DNA from 2 places in the Bradyrhizobium sp. SPXBL-02 genome. Region 1 is predicted to be linked to the other one. Evidence: riboswitches for the same ligand, from Rfam matches in the RefSeq annotation. Region 1 holds a riboswitch; the other holds the start of a gene.

Region 1 (7,573 bases):
GGGACGCGCGGTGGCGATACGGATTCTCCTCACCCTCTTCTTCTCGCGACGCAAGCGCTTCGGAGGCGGCTTCGAACAATTGCGCCAGACCCGCGAAGACATCGCGGAACAGGCCGGATACGCGCAGCGTGACGTCGATGCGCGGACGGCCGAGCTCGGCCGGCGCGATGATGTCGTAGCCGGTGACGCGGCCGGACGCATGATCCCAGCGCGGCGCAAGGCCGGCCAGATGCAGCGCCATCGCAAACTCCTCACCGGCGGTACGCATCGTCGCCGAGCCCCAGAGGTCGACCACGAGCCCTTTCGGCCAGTCGCCGTGATCCTGCAAGTGACGACGCAGCAGCTCTTCAGCAAGCTTGATGCCTTGCGCATGCGCCGACGGCGTCGGCACCGCGCGCGGGTCGACGGCGAAGAGATTGCGCCCCGTCGGCAGCACGTCCTGTCGACCCCGATAGGGCGAGCCCGATGGTCCCGGTGCAACGCGCTGTCCGGCGAGCGCGGCACGCAACGCATCCCGCTCCGCTTCGCCGCAGGCGCCGCGGCCGAACACGTGCAGGCCGTCGCCGAACTGGCTCTCCTTGAGGTCGCAAACGAAGCGATCGATCCGCGGGATCGCTTCGGCCGGCGCGGCCGATGCTTCGAGACCGAGATCCTCTTCGAGGCCGGCTGCCCGCGCCTCGTCGCGGATCGCCGCGATCAGGCGCTGACGACGGGCGGGATCGAGACCGTCAGCGGTCGAATATTCATCGAGCAGCCGTTCGAGCCGGCGCAAAGCTCCCGGCACCGCGGATGTCTCAAGTGGCGGCGGCAGATGGCCGATCGTGACCGCGCCGATGCGCCGCTTGGCCTGCGCGGCCTCGCCGGGATCGTTGACGATGAAGGGACAGACGACGGGGAGATCGCCGATCAGCGCTTCCGGCCAGCACGCTCGCGACAGCGCCACGGATTTCCCGGGCAGCCATTCCAGCGTGCCATGTGCGCCCACATGCACGACGGCATCGCAGCCCTGCTGCCTGAGCCAGAGATAGAACGCGACATAGGCGTGGCGCGGCGTGCGGGCGAGATCGTGATAGTCGGCATCGCGCGAGGCCGCATCGCCGCGCTCGGGCTGGACCGCGATGATTGACTTGCCACACTGAATCGCGGCGAAGTGGAACGCGCCGTCGCAGCAGCTCGGATCATCCTCCACCGCGCCCCAGGCTTGCCCGAGATCGTCCTGAAGAGATTGCGGAAGACGCGAGAGTTCTGCGCGATAATCGGCGACGCTCCAGGTCAAACTCTGCTTCAACAGTTTCTCGCCGAGCGCATCGACCGACGCAACGTCGAAGCCGAGCTCCGCGATATCGGAGATCAACGCCTCGACCGACGCCAGCGCATCGAGACCAACGGCGTGCGCGATCTGGTGCGGACGGCCCGGATAGTTCGAGAGCACGATCGCCAGCCGCTTCTCACTGATCGGCTTCTCCGCGAGGCGCCGCCAGGCCGCGACGCGCGCGGCAACGGCGTTGACGCGCTCCTCGTCGGGCCTGTGCGCCAGGTGCGCGAACTGCAGATCGGGATCGTGCTCTGCCGCCGATTTGAAGCTCACCACGCCCGCGAACAGGCGGCCGTCGACTTCGGGCAGGACCACATGCATTGCCAGATCGCCGGGCGACAGGCCGCGCAGCGATTCCGCCCAATCCTCGCGCCGCGCCGTCGAGAGCGCGACCTGGAATACCGGACAGGACGCGGCATCGAATGGCGTCGTGCCGTCATCGCCAAGGGCCGAAAACGCCGTCGCATTGACGATCGCCGCCGCAGGATGTTGCGCCAGATGCGCGCGCAGCCAGTCGGCAACGCCTGGCGCCTTCAGCGAGGTGACGAACACGCCGTAGGCGTCAAATCCCTTCTCGCGCAGCGCGGCAATCAACGCGTCAACCGGCCCGGTATCGGCGGCCGTGAGATAGGAGCGATAGAACGTCACGAATGCGCGCGGCTTCCCCTCGCCGCCCGCAGGCGCAGCGATGACACCGCGTACGGGATCATAGAATCCCATCTCGGGCACGGTCATCTCTCCGATGACCGGGCCGGCATAAAGGCCGGAGGCGAGCGCGAGCTGCGCGATCGCGGCTTGCGCTGCGACTGGGCCGCCAGTGTCGCAGAGCACCTTGAGCCGACGCAGCGTCGAGACCGGCAGGGTCGAGTACGCATCCAACCGCGTGTCGTCGCGGCTGTCCGCCGGCAGCACGGCGAGCACGATGTTATGCTCCTTCGCGAGTTGCTGGAGCGCCGCAAGCCCGTACGCCCAATAGGACTCCCCGCCGATCAGGCGCACCAATATGCCGCGCGCCTGGGACAGCGTGCGCTCGATATAGGTGTCAACCGACAGCGGATGACGCAGCTCCGCGAGATTGGCGAGCCGCAGCGACGGCAGGCTGCCCCGGCCACGCCGCCAGCCCGCCGCAAACGCGGCAAGGTCGGAATCCGAATACGAGAGCACCACGAGATCGGCCGGGTCCTGGCCGATGTCTCTTGGCGTCGCGATCTCCTCGAGACCGCGGCTCTCGCGGAAGACGACGTGCATCAGATGCCAGATCCTGAAAGACCAAGTCCTGCCTTGATGGCGGCCTCGTCGATATCGCCGTGCTCGCCGATCACGACGAGCTTGGACTGCCTGTGACCCGCGCCCCATGGCTTGTCGAACTGGTGGCGCACGCGCTCACCGACCGCCTGCAGCAACAGCCGCATCGGCTTGCCAGCGACCGCGATGTAGCCCTTGGCCCGCAGCACGTTCTGCTCGCGCGCCAGCTTCTGCACCGATGCGACCAGCGCCTCGATATCCGCCACCTCCGGAAGGTCGATCACGACGGAGGCGAAATCATCATGCTCGTGCTCTTCCTCGCCGTCATGATGCGAGGGGCGCGCGGCGAGATCATTCTCGGCGGCAGCGCCGAGACCGAGGATGACGCGCGCATCGATCGCACCGTCGGTCACCGGCAGCATCGGCACGCGGCGCGGCATCTCGGCGGTGATCGCCGCCTTTGCGGCTTCGATTCCCGCCGCGCCCGCAAGGTCGGCCTTGGTCAGCAGCACGATGTCGGCGCAGGCGATCTGGTCTTCGAACACCTCCGACAGCGGCGTCTCGTGATCGAGATTTTCGTCCGCCGCGCGCTGCGCTTCGACCGCAGCCGGATCCGGCGCGAAGCGGCCGGCCGCGACAGCCTCGGCGTCGGCCAGCGCAATCACGCCGTCGACCGTGATGCGCGAGCGGATCTCCGGCCAGTCGAACGCCTTCAAGAGCGGCTTCGGCAATGCCAGGCCGGAGGTCTCGATCAGGATGTGATCGGGCCGCACCGGCCGCGCCAGCAATTGCTCCATCGTCGGAATGAAATCATCGGCCACCGTGCAGCAGATGCAGCCATTGGCGAGCTCGACGATGTTCTCCTCCGGGCAGTTCGCATCGGCGCAAGACTTCAGGATCTCGCCATCGACGCCCTCGCTGCCGAACTCGTTGACGAGCACCGCGAGCTTCTTGCCGCCGGCATTGCTGAGCAGATGCTGGATCAGCGTCGTCTTGCCGGAGCCGAGGAAACCGGTGACCACCGTAACCGGGACTTTTGCGAGCGAGTTCATTCAGCGGCCTCCGGCACGACGGCAATGGGGGGAATGCGGGCAAGCGACTGCTTGCGGAAGATTTCGGGACGGCTGCGCCAGGGCACGATGCCATCGGGCGCGGCAGCGTAGGCAGCGGCGCCTGCGACCACGTCCTGTGCGTTCGCATCGGACAGGCGACCATAGACATAGGACCAGCGGCCGGGCGCGCTGAGCGCGACCGAGCAGCCCTGGCTGCAGGCCGACAGGCATTCGACGGGAACCACGCTGACGCCCTCCGGCACGCCGGCCTCGAGGATCGCGCCGTGCAGGCGCTTGCCGGGCGTCGTCTCGCCCTCGCCCAGCGTCTGGCCGGCGCGGCAGGTGATGCAGACATGAAGTGTGACGGTCATCGCCTCTTCCAGATAACAGCGGGAGGCGATGAGGCGCACGGACCATTCTCCTGAAGGCCCGCTTCCCCGTCGCGGAACACCCCGTCCGCCGGTCCAAAACTCGTCCGCGCTGGCAGGTCTCCCGGCTTGCGGAGCAGGGTTTTGGCCCTTCGATCCCCGCCTTCCCGATTCCAAAAGGAATCAGTGGCTTCGGGCATCTCTCCGGTCACGGTCGCGGGGGCGGCTGCAGTTTGGATCCAAATCTTGCCGATTCGGACCCTATCGCATTCCCTCTTCGCCTGTCATAGGACAGGAACCAACGCCGGGCCACCATTTGCCGGTGGCCGCCACTTGTCAAGCCGAAGGACCGGGTCCCATGACATCTGAACCGGATACCCAATTAGCCGAGGATACCGACATCAGGCACGCCCAGAAAATGGCGAAGAAGAAGGCCGCCCGCGACAAGATCATGGCGACCAAGAGCGGCGAAAAGGGCCTGATCATCGTCCATACCGGCGCGGGCAAAGGAAAATCCTCCTCGGCCTTCGGCATGATCGTCCGCTGCGTCGCGCATGGCTTCCCTTGCGCGGTGGTGCAATTCATCAAGGGCGCCTGGGATACCGGCGAACGGCGCCTGCTCACCGGCCATTTCGGCGATCTCTGCCAGTTCCACGCGATGGGCGAAGGCTTCACCTGGGAGACGCAGGACCGTGCCCGCGACATCGCCGCCGCACGCGCCGGCTGGGAGAAAGCCAAGGAGCTGATCCTTGACGCGAACTTGCGCATGGTCGTGCTCGACGAAATCAACATCGCGCTCCGCTACGACTATCTCGACATCGCCGAGGTGGTGGAGTTCCTGACGACGCAGAAGCCTGCGATGACGCATGTCGTGCTCACCGGGCGCAACGCCAAGGACGAGCTGATCGAGATCGCCGACCTCGTCACCGAGATGACGCTGGTCAAGCATCCGTTCCGCTCCGGCATCAAGGCCCAGGCCGGCGTCGAGTTCTGAAGGCACGATGGCACGCGCTTTGATGATCCAGGGGGCCGGCTCGGACGTGGGCAAGTCGCTCATCGTCGCCGGCCTCGCGCGCGCCTTCACGCGCCGTGGTCTGCGGGTGCTGCCGTTCAAGCCGCAGAACATGTCGAACAACGCCGCCGTCACCGTCGATGGCGGCGAGATTGGCCGCGCCCAGGCATTGCAGGCGCTCGCCGCAGGTGTCGAGCCGCACACCGACATGAACCCGGTGCTGCTCAAGCCCGAGACCGATGTCGGCGCGCAAGTCGTGGTCCATGGCAAGCGCATCGCGACCGCACGCGCGCGCGAATACGCGGCGATGAAGCCGTCGCTGATGGGCGCGGTGCTCGAGAGTTTCGAACGCTTGAAGGCGCGGGCCGATCTGGTGCTGGTCGAGGGCGCCGGCAGTCCGGCCGAGGTGAATTTGCGCAAGTCCGACATCGCCAATATGGGCTTTGCCCGCAAGGCGGATGTGCAGGTCGTGCTGGTGGGCGACATCGATCGCGGCGGGGTCATTGCCCAACTGGTGGGCATCAAGTCGGTGATCGATCCCGACGACGCCGCGATGATCTCCGGCTTCGTCATCAACAAGTTCCGCGGCGACCCCACGCTGTTCGACGACGGTTACAGGCTGATCGAGCAAAAGACCGCATGGCGCGGCCTTGGCGTGCTGCCCTGGTTCGCGCGTGCCGGCGAGCTGCCGGCCGAGGATGCGCTCGGCCTGCGCGACGCACGCAAGCCCGGTCAATGCAAGATCGCCTGTCTCGCACTGTCGCGGATCGCCAATTTTGACGATCTCGATCCTCTCAAGCTCGAACCGGGCGTCGATCTCGTATTGGTGCGCCCAGGCGAAGCAATCCCGGGCGACGTGCGCCTCGTTATCGTCCCCGGTTCCAAATCCACCCGCGGCGACCTCGCCTTCCTGCGCGCGCAAGGCTGGGACATCGATCTCCTCGCGCACCACCGCAGGGGCGGCCATGTGCTCGGCCTCTGCGGTGGCTATCAGATGCTGGGCCGCAGCGTCGCCGATCCCGAGGGCATCGAGGGACCTGCGGGCGACACGCCGGGCCTCGGGCTTCTCGATGTCGAGACGGTGATGAGCCCGCAAAAAACCCTCACGCGCGTTGCGGCCGTGCACGCCGCGACGGATCAGCCGATCCAGGCCTACGAGATTCACATCGGCCACACCGACGGCCCGGATCGCGCCCGCCCCTTCGCGAAGCTGGGCGGCGAGCCCGAAGGCGCCATCTCGCACGACGGACGCGTGCAGGGCAGCTATCTGCACGGCCTGTTCACGTCGGATGATTTCCGCAAGGCATACCTCGCTAAGCTCGACATTCCCGCGGGCGACGAGCCCTATCACGACCGGGTCGAAAGCGCGCTCGAGGCACTGGCCGATCACATCGAAGTCCATCTCGACGTCGAAGGCCTGCTCGCACTAGCGCGCTAGGGCCTCGGCCAGGCGCGTCCATTCGGCTTCCCTGCCGGGAAGCCCGAGGCGCAGCCATGTGGGCTGTTGCGCGAAGACACGGGACCAAATGTGGGCGCGCGCGAGCCTCTCTTGCGCGGTCTGCGCGTCAGGCGTTTCGTACAAGCGGAACAGCGGTGTGCCGCCGATCAGCCGCCAGCCTTGCGAATGCGCCATCGCGTCGAGACGACGACAGTCGCGCGCGAGCCGCGCCGACGTCGCCTCGGCCCAGGCCTTATCGCGCAAGGCTCGGCAGCCGATTTCGATCGCCGCGCCTGAAACAGGCCATGGGCCCGACATCGCGGCAAGCCTGTCGATATCGGCGGCATCACCGATTGCGAAGCCGAGCCGCAGGCCGGCCAACCCATAAAACTTTCCAAAGGACCGCAGCACCAATAGTCCCGGCCGATCCGCGTCGGGCGCAAGCGACAATTGCGGATCGGCATCGGCAAAGCTCTCGTCGATGACGAGACGGCCGACGCGCCGGAGCAATGCCAGCAAGTCCTTCGGCGCATGACGTCGACCGTCGGGATTGTTGGGATTGACCACGATGCCGAGGTCCGCACCCGCGAGCGCATCGAGCTCCGCAGCCTCCTGGACATCCCAGCCCGCGGCCGATAGCACCCCGGCATATTCGTTGTAGGTCGGTGCGAGGATGCGCGCGCGCCCTGGCACCGCAAGCTGCGGCAGCAATTGGATGGCGGCCTGCGCACCGCCCATCGCAACGACCGGGGCGCTCGTGCGATAGGCCTGCTGCGCGGCGCGATGCAGAGCCTCGATCTCGGCACGCGAGGGCAGCGCGCTCCACGCGCGCGCGCTCACCTCGCCGACGGGATACGGCAAGCGGTTGATGCCCGTCGACAGGTCGATCCAATCCTCCGCGCGTCCGCCAAAACGCTGCTGGGCCAGGTCCAGATTTCCGCCGTGCTCACGCATGCCCCGTTCTTTCACGCGAAGGCCAGGATCGCAAGCAGGCCTGCGACCAGCGACATGGCACGACGGTAGACGGTCAGCGCCTCCGCGATGTCGGCGGCGCGCGGATCGCGCGCACCTTCGTTCAGCCAGGGCTCGTCGGTCGGACTGCCGTGATAGATGCGGGGACCGCTGAGCCGCACACCGAGTCCG
Region 2 (7,573 bases), 3.0 Mb from region 1:
ACAAACCCGAGCCTTGGAAGGCTGTGCTACCTCTTTGCAAAAGTGAGGACCATGAAGCGTCGGTGCTTGCGGCGGAGTCAGGCTTGGAGGAGCAACCTTGCCATGGTTGATGACGACTTCCATCGGCAAACCGGACAGTTCCGACGAGGGCGATGATTCGCCCCAAAAGTCGTGTCACGAAAAAGATTCGCAAAAATGATCTGGTCTGACTCGCTCTGGCCTGTGTAGGCAAAGTACGCGACGGAGTTCAGCCTCAATGCTCGCCGCATAAATGAAGCGTTCTTTCGAGCAAACCGCGGAAATCCGGTACCTTCTTACGCCGAGCCATATGATCGTTGCTACCAATCGCATTGTGGCATTTGGCTCCTCCGCGCTGCACCATAGCTCGTTGGTGCTACCGCCCATACATTTGCACAAGAACTGAATTGTTTATGACTCAGGCAGCGCTACGGGCGGCCGCTATTTGGTCGTGACGGTTCCTGCGATCTCAAGTGGCTTACCCAGGAACGCTAGCATCAGCGCCCGTTTGCTCCAGGAATTGGAACGGCTGCGATATGGAGCCGCGTTTTGCCGTGGATGCTCCGGGCGTGCGCAAGCTGCCCACGTGTTCGGACAATCGCGAGTGCCTTCCTGACGCAATTCAGTGTGAGGGTTCAGTCCACAATACGCGTTTGCCCATGGCGCACTCGGGGCGAATAGCTCTGGTGCGGTTTAGCCGACTCAAGCTACACATCATTCTTCAGCACCTCACTAATAATGGGAATGACATGGTCGCAGTCGTTCGAGAAGTATCGGTCTCTTCTTACGCGCTTGAAGTAGATGGCCAGCTCAGAGCGGAATTCGCAACCAAAGACGGTGCCACGGCAGGTGGAGCAGAACTAAAGAAGCGCTTTCCCAAGCTTAAAATCCGGGTCTATGACGTGCAGACAAACGAGTGCGAGGAAATCTAGGGCCGAGTCAGTGGCGCTCGACGTTCTGCGTACAGCTCCGGAGCTTCCCGGCCTGCGCACTCGCAAATGGGCAGGCGCTCAGCGGGTATGCCGGGCTTGCTACCAGTGTAACTTCCTCGCCCATTTCGTCTCGGCATCGGTTCCTAGTGCCGGGTCAAGGTCGCTACGCTCACGCTCTGGCGCACGCCACGCAGTCACGCGACGTGCGGAGCACACACGCCGAATCGGCCCGGGCCCGAGGCATCCCCAAGCGCTCTAGTGAAGAATGCATGAGAGCTGGTGCCCGCACAACTTGGTTGCTCTCGCTGGGTGGAGTGCAGGCGGGCAAACCACATCTCGCAAACTAGTACGCGCCGCTGAGCTCGACACCTGGCGGAAAAGCGCAATCGTGCTGCTCGACCTTTCCTACGGCGGGCCGAAATGCCGCGAGAAGGGCAGGCGCACTGTTGCGGAGCCGTAAACATCACAACTGCAGACCGCGTATGTCTTGCAGTTGGTACGAGGCGTTCGACCGTACGGCAGCTGCGGTCCGATGTTGCTTTGCGCGACCGTCTACTAAGGCCTTCGGTCTCCTAAGTCTTCCTCTTCCTTTGGCTCGGTGCGTTGGAACCAGGATCCCGGAGGAAATTTAGCGATCCCCTTGGCAAAGGAGGATTGTGGCTCCCAATCTTGGCCTTCGCTCTTCTCGAAAGTGATGACCCCGTTGTGTGTAAAATAACGTGGTCCTTGGAGATCGCAATTCACCAAGAGCAGAATACGCCACAGATCGCCTTTCTCGTTCGGCTTGTCATTCCGCCTCGGTAAGTAGTCTACCCCAACAGGTTCAATGATAGTGCATCGGCCTTGCCCTAGAAGATCGCCGAGCCGGCCTTGCGGCGTAGTCACAAAGTTGAAGTTAGTCGGATCATGCAGAAAGCGAAGATTTGCGTTCCTTTCACCATCTGCGACTTCTCTGGCGATCAACGAGAGCGCTAGGGCGCGCCAGCCCAATTCCATGGGCTTCGCATAGGTTGACGCCAGTTCAGTCGTACCGTCGAGCGCAACTTTCCAGGTGATAGCGTACTGTTCGTCTGATTTGTTGTCTCGGTGCCTGGTCCATGAAACGAAAACATGGTCGTTTTCGCCAAGTTCAACGACGCCCCACGTCTGAGGGACGAACTGTGCCACCTTCGAGACATTGGAGATAATTTGTTCTATCGTCTCACCATCTTGTGCTCGCCAAGTTGACTTGAGTCTTTCGACAAGTGGCATGTCGCTTGCGCGAATAGGGTTGCTCATGGCAGCCGGCCAGGCTAGGCAGATTAGAAGTCCGCCCAAGTAACGCCATAGCGCGGATCTTCCAGACATTCTCTTCATAACCCTCGGCCTATCGCGTTTCATCCGTACATCTTTCAAAGCGGGCAACCTTGAACCTGCTATGAGCGAGCGCAAGAAGTTTACGGAGACGCGACGGGGGCACCCGCGGCTGTCCCGGCGCGGGCAGGAGCTCCCTCTATGTCACGCGCCGCTAACTTCCCTAACCAGCGACAGCGTCAATTGGCCGAGCTGGACATGTCCAGCAGGAGAGACTGGGCATGTCGAGGGGCTTGCATTCTTTGTGCCAGGCAGCAGGCGGAGATTTGCACGGGTTTTATCTCCATCTTGTCGACTTTCCGACCTACGCTCGTTTCGATGTCTCCATTCAGTGTATCGGCCGTAGTTTTGTGCATCCTAGTCCCGCACTCTAGTTTGCGGAAGAGGTGAACGCCCCGATGCCAAGTGCCTGATGAGAAGTGGGAGTGCGTTCGCAGTCATTGAACCGTGTGGTTCGCTATAGTTGCCGTCGGCGTTCGGCCTACATGATGGCGAGGCGAAGCCGACTCGACGAACTTGAAACTCTGGCTGGCACGACAATCAACCTGCTCGCCGCGTATCTTGCTAGATTGCGCCGCTTGCCTTGACCCATTCAATGCGGATCTTCTAGTCGAGGAAATGGCTGGCCAGCGGACGTGCTGGGCGAACCGCTGGAAATCGGAAGCCGCGTCGAATGCATTCTGCTCGAACCAGCGGTAATCCTCCCCGCGCAGGCTGGTTTTGTCCCTTTCATTGATGGGGCGGGGGGCGTCGCCTCAAGGCAGCTCCGATGCTCGCTCCGACATCTGACAAGGACATCTCTGATTGCGACCTGATTATAGAATCCGGATGCACGGTCATTCGCCTAGTAGATGTCGCAGATTAGCCTGGCACATAATCTGAGAGGTTGACGGAAGAGCCCTCCTGCCGATAATCCAAATCGTCGAGGTTCTCCGAATCACACTTGATCCGGAGCTAAGAGGGAAGCCGGTCCAAATGCCGGCGCTGCCCCCGCAACTGTGAGCGGCGAGCTACTGTCTAACGATGTCACTGAAGCCGCACGGCTTCGGGAAGGCCGGACAGCAGCGATGACCAGCGAGCCAGGAGACCTGCCCCGACGATAGATTGGTCCACGGGCGGGGTGTCTCGGTGGTGCGCCAAGCAGCCGTCGCGCCCGCGACTTCCTCTGCCTGCGTCCGCCATGGCCTCCGCCCCCAACAGGGGTTAACACTATGTCTCATCTCTCTCTTCCGGTTGCTACGCTCGGAACGCCACGCATCGGTCCAAGGCGTGAGCTCAAACTGTCTCTCGAGAGCTACTGGGCGGGAAAGATCAGCGAACAGCAATTGCTCGAGGACGCATCCGGCCTGCGCGCAGCGAACTGGGCTCGTCAGAAGTCTCTCGGCGTCACGGTCATTCCGTCGAATGACTTCTCGCTGTATGATCAGGTGCTCGATACAAGTGTTATGGTTGGCGCTATCCCAGAGATCTACGCCTCGAAAGGAGAATCCGTTTTCCTCAAGACGTACTTCGCCATGGCTCGCGGATCACAATGCGACGATCAGGATGCGGGTTGCCGTCTTGGCCCGCGGGGGTCTGGCGCACCCGCGCAGGAAATGACTAAGTGGTTTGATACTAACTACCACTACATGGTTCCCGAGTTTTACAGGGGACAGGAGTTCAGATTTTGCTCTCGCAAACCCATTGAAGAGTATGTGGAAGCAAAGGCTCTAGGTTTTCAAACCCGCCCTGTCCTGATCGGGCCCGTCACATTCCTAAAGCTCGGCAAGAGTGCCGATAGCGCGTTCCAGCCCCTCTCCCTATTGGATGATTTGATACCGGTCTATATCGAGGTTCTGCATGAATTGGCCGAACGAGGGGCAAGTTGGGTTCAGTTTGACGAGCCCTGCCTGGTCCTTGATCTGGACGAAGCGGTGCGAAAATCATTGCTACATGCCTATAACCGCTTCGCAAAGGAGGGACCGGCTATCAGGATCATGGTTGCCAGCTATTTCGGCGACCTAGGCGACAATTTGGATACAGCCTTGAGCCTCCCGGTTTCCGGTCTGCACTTTGATCTGGTTCGAGCGCCAGAGTTGTTGGATCAGATCGTCGCTGTCGGCCGAAGTGATCTCGTCATGTCGCTCGGGGTCATCGACGGCCGGAATGTATGGCGGTCGAACTTGTCGTCGCTCCGTCAGAGGCTGGAGCCCGCGATTGCGAAGCTCGGCAAGCACCGTGTGCAGCTCGCTCCATCCTGCTCGCTGCTTCACGTGCCGGTCGATGTTGAACTCGAGACCGGGCTCGCGTCTGACGTTAAGAGCTGGCTTTCTTTCTCGGTTCAGAAGATGCGCGAGCTTGCGATCCTGGCGCGGGTGCTCGCTGGCGACCAGAATGTCGGGCTCGCTCTAGCCGATTCGGAATGCGCTGTGGCCGCCCGCCGGACTTCGCCGAAGATCCATGACACCAATGTCGCTGCCCGGATGAGGGCGATCGACCAGACGATGCGTCGGCGGGCAAGCCCGTTTGACCGTCGTTCCGAGATCCAGAGGAAACGCTTTGGACTACCAGCGTTTCCCACCACGACGATCGGATCGTTTCCGCAGACCACAGAAGTCAGAAATGCTCGGGCGGCGCATGCGCGAGGCGCGTTGAGCGACGAACAATACGATAGGTTCATCAAGGAGGAGATAACCCGCGCCGTGCGTTGGCAGGAGGACATCGGTCTTGACGTCCTCGTGCACGGCGAATTTGAGCGGAATGACATGGTGCAGTACTTTGGCGAGCAACTCGCCGGCTTCCTATTTACCAGGAAGGGATGGGTACAGTCTTATGGCTCGCGCTGCGTCAGGCCCCCGATCCTGTTTGGCGATGTAGTGCGGTCGAAACCGATCACTGTGGACTGGTGGCGCTACGCGCAATCACTAACTAGCAAGCCAATGAAGGCAATGTTGACCGGGCCGGTGACGATCCTGAACTGGTCGTTTGTTCGCGATGATATTCCTAGAAGCGAGGTCTGCCGTCAGCTTGCGCTGGCGATCCGCGACGAAGTCCGCGATCTCGAGAATGCCGGTGCGGCCATGATCCAGATCGACGAAGCGGCACTCCGCGAAGGATTGCCTTTGCGCCGATCGGAGTGGAAGGCATATCTCGATTGGGCCGGAGAGTGCTTCCGCATCTGCTCATCAGGCGTTACCGATCAGACGCAAATCCATACACATATGTGCTACTCCGAGTTTAACGACATCATCGGTGCGATCGCTGCAATGGATGCGGATGTCATTTCGATCGAGACGTCGCGATCGAAAATGGAGCTACTGGACGCATTCAGAAAGTACGAATATCCTAATCAAATCGGACCGGGCGTGTACGACATCCACTCTCCACGTGTTCCCGAGGCGGACGAAATGAAGGAGCTGCTGGTGCTGGCTCGGACGCGTTTGCAGGAATCGCAGCTCTGGGTCAATCCGGACTGCGGCCTAAAAACGCGCAAATGGGAGGAGGTTCGGCCTGCGCTAACCAACATGGTCGCTGCCGCCCGCGAACTGCGCGCTGCATCCTATCCGCAAAACCATTGATACCGGGCTCGGGTCTGTTCTCGACCAAGCTAATTCGCTTGTGGTCATTACCGTGCTCTATGATCTCGAGGCAAGCCTTGGGGCCAACAAAAAATGCTTGGCCCCACTTAGCGGTCGGCCCGGAGGAACGACGCTGACCGGGCGCGGTACTTGGCCCAGAGAGAATAGCCGACGTTTCATTAAGGCGAGAACATTCGCCGAAAATATGGAATCATATCGACACGTTTACAGTGGGAACGGTTGCGACAGCAATGAGAGGAGCGATGCCGGACGTCAGTGCACGGGCCGATCGCAATCGGTCCGCTCGGGCATGTTTCCCGTCAGGTACTTCTCATTCAAGGAACTCTACATCGTCCGACGAGAGTGTGCCGAAACCAGTTCCTGCCTTAACTCACGCCAATTTATTCTGCGGGATGGCCGCCGCTATCCGAGCCAGATACGCCAATGGGTCGGCTGCACGGCGACGTGCTCTCCGTTATTCGCGTTGACCCATCCGCCGAACACCCGGCGACAAGGAAAGGCCACCCGGTGAATTGAATTGCCCTCGATCACGGCAATCTCCAGATCCTGATCGAAGGGCGGCATGATTTCGAGCCGCTCCCAGATCAAATCGCCATTAGATCCTGGACGAAGTTCATCGCTGCGAGCTGACAAATTCAGACAACCTTGTGAACATTACGAACATCGATTGGCTTCCGCGCGAACAGGCTCTGCCCGAATCGACCGGACGGCGCGCGGTCTCGATGGCGTGAGCCGCGGCAGAGGGCTATCGGCCCTGGCATCGTTGGTACGGAACACGATCCGCTCGCGAGCCGAAATATTTGGAGTTCCGCCGGGAAACAAGGCCTGAGCTTCCGTCGAATCGCTCTGGGTTAGCTCAAGACCTCGGCTGTTGGTATTTGTAACTGTTCTGCACGAGCTAAACTTGTCTGCAGCTCCAGCAATCCGGCCCGCAGCGGGGTAAATGGTCCGGCTTTCTGTCATGTCACGTCCCTTGTTGGGAGACATCTCCGTATTCTGCAGCGTCACCGCGTGGGGTGCGGGCGACCTCAGCCGCGCTCTCGCGCGCGTAGCACGCGCTCCAGCGAGAGCGCGAAGACGCCGGATTCGGTTGACACCATTAGGATGGACGTAGCTTCGCTCGGTGCCCATGATCCGGCCTGTCCGCAGGTCGATAAAGTAAACGCCATCGCAAGCGGCGCAACTTATCACGTGCAGGTCATTGATCCGCGGCTCGGCTGCGCCCGGAAGAAGTCCTAAAAAGTGATCGCTGGTACCCGGACATGAAAGCATCATGGGCTTAAGTCGTTCTTTCCGCCATGCGTCTGACCTTACTAAAGGATCACTTCTATCAGGACGCAGCCGCCGCAGCATTGATGCGGGTCAAAAGGCTGGTCCGTCCGAGTGGTTGAGCTCGAGCGGCCGCTACGTGCCGCAGACGCCCGGGTTGGCAGTCGACATGTCCGAACTCGGGCGTCCGCCAGGGCCTCGCGCTCCCCGCAACACGCCAGTGTGTTGATTTGAGGCGCAACTCACGCTCCATGGGCTACGGCAGCATTTTTCCTCATTGCTCCGTGCACGCGGATGGTCAAACGATTGTTCGCCTTTCATTGTCGGTAGCCTTGCCGGGGCTGATTCCATCCTTAGGTTTTGGCACTGAAATCCTGCGCCTAGGGCTCATCGAAACGTGGGCTGCGACAAGCCTTATGATCG

The links. A riboswitch is a leader RNA that binds a small molecule or an ion and turns the genes downstream of it on or off. The one in region 1 is predicted to bind cobalamin.
Region 2: linked by a shared signal. The riboswitch ahead of metE (5-methyltetrahydropteroyltriglutamate--homocysteine S-methyltransferase) and the one ahead of ACNJYD_RS25120 (DUF1636 family protein) in region 1 are both predicted to bind cobalamin.

The regions. Positions count from the first base shown of each region.
Region 1 is NZ_CP182474.1:5,344,304-5,351,876, forward strand. Features, by position in the region: gene cobN (cobaltochelatase subunit CobN) at 1-2,563, opposite strand, end outside; gene cobW (cobalamin biosynthesis protein CobW) at 2,563-3,612, opposite strand; gene ACNJYD_RS25120 (DUF1636 family protein) at 3,609-3,983, opposite strand; cobalamin riboswitch at 4,078-4,298, opposite strand; gene cobO (cob(I)yrinic acid a,c-diamide adenosyltransferase) at 4,339-4,974, shown strand; gene ACNJYD_RS25130 (cobyric acid synthase) at 4,982-6,430, shown strand; gene cobD (threonine-phosphate decarboxylase CobD) at 6,419-7,384, opposite strand; gene cbiB (adenosylcobinamide-phosphate synthase CbiB) at 7,396-7,573, opposite strand, start outside.
Region 2 is NZ_CP182474.1:2,310,155-2,317,727, forward strand. Features, by position in the region: gene ACNJYD_RS10495 (hypothetical protein) at 768-950, shown strand; gene ACNJYD_RS10500 (nodulate formation efficiency C protein) at 1,506-2,228, opposite strand; cobalamin riboswitch at 3,212-3,413, shown strand; gene metE (5-methyltetrahydropteroyltriglutamate--homocysteine S-methyltransferase) at 3,515-5,860, shown strand; gene ACNJYD_RS10510 (hypothetical protein) at 6,284-6,445, opposite strand.